2 regions of the Bacteroides graminisolvens genome follow, and region 1 is predicted to be linked to the other one. Evidence: riboswitches for the same ligand, from Rfam matches in the RefSeq annotation. Region 1 holds a riboswitch; the other holds the start of a gene.
What was found. A riboswitch is a leader RNA that binds a small molecule or an ion and turns the genes downstream of it on or off. The one in region 1 is predicted to bind cobalamin.
Positions count from the first base shown of each region.

Region 2: linked by a shared signal. The riboswitch ahead of accC (acetyl-CoA carboxylase biotin carboxylase subunit) and the one ahead of ACKPCE_RS11775 (TonB-dependent receptor) in region 1 are both predicted to bind cobalamin.

Region 1 covers NZ_OY762556.1:2,763,563-2,766,730, forward strand. The annotation lists gene ACKPCE_RS11770 (cobyrinic acid a,c-diamide synthase CobB) at 10-1,311, opposite strand; cobalamin riboswitch at 1,358-1,583, shown strand; gene ACKPCE_RS11775 (TonB-dependent receptor) at 1,683-3,168, shown strand, end outside.
Region 2 covers NZ_OY762556.1:1,599,443-1,602,610, reverse strand. The annotation lists gene ACKPCE_RS06595 (hypothetical protein) at 1-119, shown strand, start outside; gene ACKPCE_RS06590 (cytidylate kinase-like family protein) at 583-1,212, opposite strand; cobalamin riboswitch at 1,293-1,470, shown strand; gene accC (acetyl-CoA carboxylase biotin carboxylase subunit) at 1,636-3,147, shown strand; gene ACKPCE_RS06580 (acyl-CoA carboxylase biotin carboxyl carrier protein subunit) at 3,158-3,168, shown strand, end outside.

The DNA.
Region 1 (3,168 bases):
CAGATTAGGTTATTTCCATAAATCGAAAATGCACTGCTCGCCCCAGTACAGGTGCGTGTAGCCGGCGATAACGTTTTTGTAGCGTATCAGCGCTGTGTCTACCGGCGTGTTTCGGGCCGAATAAAGCTGGCAGTCACTCTCCATGGGGTTGCGCAGGCTTGAATAGTGAAACTCATGTCCGCGCCATGTTACGCCGTTGTACTCGCCCATCCGGTAGCCCAAGTGAAGTTTCATGTTCTCCATGGTGGCTTCCTGGTCTAAAACCCCCGCCATGGGGTACGAAATGCCATCCATGCCCGTTATGGAGTTGCACAGGTACATCATCCCTCCGCACTCAGCCAAAACCCGTCCGCCCGAAAGCGCGTAATCCCTAATGGACTGAATCATGCTTTTATTTGCGCTCAGTGGGCTTAAAAAGAATTCCGGGTATCCTCCTGGCAGATAGAGGAGATCTGCGCTTAGAGGAACGGAAAAGTGCCTTAGCGGGCTAAAGAACTCCACGCTACCATATTCTTTTAGCTGATTTATGTTTTCCTGATAGGTAAAATTGAAAGCTTCGTCATGCGCTACGGCAATTTTAAGTTTTCGGGGAGAACATGACGAAACGGGTGCGTATATGGGCTGTACGTTTTCCGTCTCTTTGCTGCAAATATTTAACAAATCATCTACCTGTATGTACTGTTCTATTGATGCGGCAATGCGGTCGGCAAACTCCTCGAAACGGAATTTTTCATCGAGTGTAAGGCCCAAATGACGCGACGGAATCTCAATGTCTTTTTGTCTCGGAAGGTACCCGAAGCAATGAACCCCTGCATCGGTACAGGCTTGTTTCAGGTAGCTGAAATGGCTTTCACCGGCTACTTGGTTAAAGATGACTCCGGCAATGCGCACCGTCGGATTGAAATGTTTGTATCCGTAAAGTATAGGAGCTACCGAGTAAGCCATGGAGCGGGCATTGAGAACCAGTACCACGGGAATTTGGAGCAGGGAGGCAATGGCAGCACTACTACCCTTCATACCATCGTATCCGTCGAACAACCCCATCACTCCTTCCGTGAGGCAAACATCGGCTTTGGCTCCGTAACGGCTGTAAAGCTCGCGCACATGTTCCTCGGAAGCCATCCATGTATCCAGATTCACCGAAGGGCATCCCGCAGCTAGTGCATGGTGCTGGGTGTCAATGTAATCGGGACCGCATTTAAACGGTTGCACCGCATACCCCCGTTTACTCAAAAGCCTGAGCAAACCCAGCGTGAGCGTTGTTTTTCCGCTGCCCGAAGAAGCGGCACCTATCAATATATGGGCATTCATTTGGTCTATCAATTTGAATTAATAAGATGCAAATATAAAATAAATTAATAACTTTGCGGCGCTTTGGTGATGTAACGAACATCCTGTTTGCTACATAAAAGGGAATCCGGTGAGAGTCCGGAGCAGTGCCCGCTACTGTAATCCCCTGCCCTTACGGGGCATCACCTGAAGAGCTTACTCGCTCACATGCCACTGTTTCTTATTGCATAATGAAACGGGAAGGCGCTCTTCAAGGGGAAAGTCAGGAAACCTGCCAGGCAATATAATGAATACAGCAATCCCGGGGTCAGGAATGCTATTTATTAACTACTTATCATATATCAATGAGGAAAAAATGCCTGCTTGCAATCCTTGTAGAAGGTTGCATTGTTATGAATTCGTTCGCGCAAGTAACGCTGAGCGGAAAAGTGATTGACGCAGAAAACGGACTACCCGTGAGGGGTGCCAACGTTCGTTTGGAACAAACTACTATCGGTTGTGCTACCAATGCCAAAGGAGAATTCACTCTCAGTAATGTGAAAGAAGGGGAACAAGTGCTCAGGGTGAGCTGCTTAAACTATGCTCCGCTTAGTCGGAAAATATCGGGCAGCAACTCCAATCTGGTACTAAAGTTGAAGAACGCGTACATCAACCTCGATCAGGTGGTTGTTACGGGTACCGGTACGCATCACAAGTTAAAGGACACTCCCGTACCCATTGAAGTGATGAGTGCCGCCGACATCAAGAAAGCCGGAATCACCGATTTTCAAACGGCCATGACCATGCTTCAGCCTTCGCTTTCTTTTTCAACCAATGCCATGGGGTCTTACCTGATGATGAACGGATTGAGCAACAAATACGTGCTCATTCTGGTGAATGGTAAGAAGCTGACGGGTGATACATCGAACAACATCGACCTGAGTCAGATCAACATGAACAACGTGAAGCGCATAGAGGTTTTGAAAGGAGCTGCTTCTGCTCTTTACGGCTCCGATGCCATTGCCGGGGTAATCAACATCATTACAGACAACCCCAAGAATTTGATTACCGTTACTTCGAATACGAAGATGGAGGAGCGCGGGCAGTTTACGCAGGGTGTCAATGTAGATGTTAACACCGGAAACTTCGGATCGTTCACTTCATACACCCGTCAGCAGTCGGATAGCTGGAAGCTGAGTTCGTACGACGAGGATGGTAACCTGACGGATAAGTTACCCGTGAATGCTTTTTATTCCGATGTGATTAATCAGAAATTTACCTACTCGCCTACCGCGGCTTTATCCATGTATGCCGAAGGCGGATACTATGACCGGATGACGAAGCGTCCCGTCAGTGCTTACACCTACAACATGAAATACGATGCGTACAATTTGGGTGCCGGTGCCAAATATTTACTGGGTAACTCATCATACCTCAGCTTGGATCTGACTAAAAACAACTACGTGTCATACTATAAATACCTCAAGGAGTCGGGCAATTTTAAGGAGGGTGATGAGAGCATGACCAAGAAACAAAACTACTACAACGCCAATTTGAAAGGAGTTTTCAAACATTCGGATGCTTTTAAAAGCATTGTGGGATTGGAGTATGTTACCGACGAGTTGAAGCGTCCCGATGCGAGTGTTGACGAAAGCGTATATACCGCTGCGGCTTTCTGGCAGGAAGAAATCAATATACTAAAGAACCTGCAGGCCATTGTGGGACTTCGTTATTCGCACCACGAAACTGCGGGCAACGGCTTTACTCCCAAGGCTTCGTTGATGTATAGTCTGGGCGACTTTAATTTCAGGGCTTCATACGCAGCGGGATTCCGTGCACCGGGCTTGGATGAACTATATTATTATACTTTTAAAACCAAAACCATTACGGCAGGTAGTA
Region 2 (3,168 bases), 1.2 Mb from region 1:
CCGTCTTTTTGGGTCATGAGAAACCGTCTCCCGGCCAAGAGACGGTTTCTCGCGGACCTTTTGCTACCGTGCAAATGGCAATAAGCAACCGTCTCAGCGAAAAAATGAACGGCACATAACGAAAAAAGGCAGGAGTTTGAGCTCCTGCCTTTGCGCCTATAATAATTTGAATATACTATAAGATTATAGGTACAAAGATAATACATTATACTGTCAACTCCAAGTAATTCGATCTTTTATTTGTGTGTAACAATCACACAATTATCTGTTATCCGATCCATGCTATTCAAACCAACAGAGACTGAACGTGTTTTTGCCGTTTTTCATCAAAAAGCACTCGAAATAGCCTAAACGTTGTCGTCTTTTTGGTTAAATCGGAGTTAAATAATCTATAGTATTAGTTAAAAGTGATAGATAGTGAGGGTAAAACAGTCGTTTTAGTGGTAGACATATTTTACCATCACTACCCTGAAACGCCTTTCAGCAAGTAGTTTTAGCAAGTTAGTGAGGGTAAGTGATGGTAAACCACACTTTTTTTTCTCTGGGAGAAGAGTTGTAAAACAAGCTAGCGGAACGTTCTAATTACAGCTGCAATTTCTTCTTCACAAATTCGGCTACGAACAGAACCGTATCATCTACTCCTAAAGCCGAAGAGTCTATGCATAGATGGTAGGTAGCAGCGGCTCCCCAGGTTTTGTAGCTATAGTAATTATAATATTCCGATCTTTTTTTATCTGTACGTTCAATCAGTTCTTCGGCCTCGGCCTTACCCACGTGCATGGTTTGACATAAACGCTCTATGCGGTCGTCTAGCGAAGCCGAAACAAACACATTGACGTGTCGAGGGTGATCTCTCAAAATATAATCGGCACATCGCCCCACAAACAAACACGACTTCTCAGCAGCCAGTTTGCGAATCACATCGCTTTGAACCTTAAACAAGGCATCATTGCTCAGGCAGCTGTTGCATGCCATAATGCTGTCATTCGGAAAAGGGAAACGCATACCAAACAATCCGTTCATCAACGGTTGAGAAGGCTTCTCGTCTGCCTTTTCAAAGAAATCACGGCAGAGGCCGCTTTCTTCGGAAGCCAAGTTTATAAGTTCTTTATCATAAAAAGAAATCTCCATAGCAGCAGCCAACTTCTCTCCTATCTCGCGGCCGCCACTTCCCAGTTGCCTGCCTATGTTAATTACAAAATTATCTCCCATAGCACTTAATTTTATCATGTTCAGCTACAAACTTACTGATAATTTCTAAAAATACATATCTTTGCACCGACAAAGTTCTTTCTCATCATTATCATTAAGGTGCCCCGGTAAAACGGGGAGAATAGGGAACCATGTGAAAATCATGGGCTGACGCGCAACTGTAAGCTGATCACTGTTTACCGCTCAATATCCACTGTGCAAACGGGAAGGATGGTAAATTATGCTAGCCAGGAGACCTGCCTTAATTGAGCTTTGACATGCTTCGCGAATAAAGCTAATGTCTGGAAATCCAATGGTATCTCCCGCCAAATGGTGTCATTATGTTATTTCCTCTCAAAAAAACTTCTCAAGAAACATCCAAAGAAGCCCGTAATGTGTTATTAGATACGTGAGAAAGATATTTATTAACTCAAACAAATAAATATGATTAGAAAAATCTTAATCGCCAACAGAGGTGAGATTGCAGTCAGAGTGATGCGCTCCTGTTATGAAATGGGCATTCAATCGGTTGCAGTATTTTCCGAGGCCGACAGAACAGCAAGACATACTTTGTATGCCGACGAGGCATATTGCATTGGCAGTGCATCAGCAAAAGATAGTTATCTGAATATAGAGAAAATCATTCAGGTAGCCAAAGCTTGTCAGGCGGATGCCATACATCCGGGATATGGCTTTTTATCAGAAAATGCAGATTTTGCCAGAAGATGCAGGGAAGAGAACATTGTATTTATAGGTCCGCAACCGGAAACAATGGAGGCGATGGGAGACAAGATTGCTGCCCGTATCAAAATGATAGAAGCGGGGGTTCCTGTTGTGCCCGGCACACAAGATAATCTTAAAAGTGTAGACGAGGCAATATCTCTCTGCAAGCAGATCGGGTTTCCGGTGATGCTGAAGGCTTCCATGGGTGGAGGCGGAAAAGGCATGAGGCTGATTCATTCGGAAAGCGAAGTGGAAGAGGCTTATACCATGGCCAAGTCAGAAGCAATGGCCTCTTTTGGTGACGACACGGTTTATCTTGAGAAGTTCGTGGAAGAGCCGCACCACATTGAATTCCAGATTTTGGGTGACAAGCACGGAAACGTTATTCATCTTTGTGAACGGGAGTGTTCTATTCAACGAAGAAATCAAAAAGTAATAGAAGAAAGTCCGTCGCCATTCATCAACGAGACTATTCGTCAGGAGATGGGAATGAAAGCGGTTGCCGCTGCAAAGGCTGTCAACTACGAAGGAGCCGGCACCATTGAGTTTTTGGTCGACAAACATCATCAGTATTATTTCTTGGAAATGAATACCCGCCTGCAGGTGGAGCATCCTATTACGGAAGAAGTTTTAGGGGTCGATTTGGTGAAAGAACAGATTCGCATTGCCGACGGACAGGTGATGCGTCTTTCGCAAAACAACATCAAACAGCGCGGACATGCCATTGAATGCCGGATATGTGCCGAAGACACCGAACAGAATTTCCGTCCGTCGCCCGGTATTATCAAACAGTTAATTGAGCCCAACGGCATCGGGGTGCGCATTGACAGTTATGCATACGAGGGGTATGAGATCCCCGTTTACTATGACCCGATGATTGGCAAGCTCATTGTTTGGGCTACTACTCGGGAGTATGCCATCGAACGGATGCGACGTGTTTTGTATGAATATAAAATTACCGGTATCAAAACAAACATCAACTACCTGAGGTGCATTGTGGAAACGGAGGACTTTATCGACGGGAAGTACGATACCGGCTTTATTCCCAAACACAGTGATCATTTACACATCGGTATTACGACACACACCGAGGAAGAAGAAAATGTAGCCATGATTGCAGCCTACATCGATTATTTGATGAATCTGGACGAGAACTCTACTCAGTCGGCAGATAATCGTCCCATAAGCAGGTGGAGGGAATTCGGCTTGCACAAAGGTATATTAAGAATTTAAACAGTGAAAGATGGAAATACA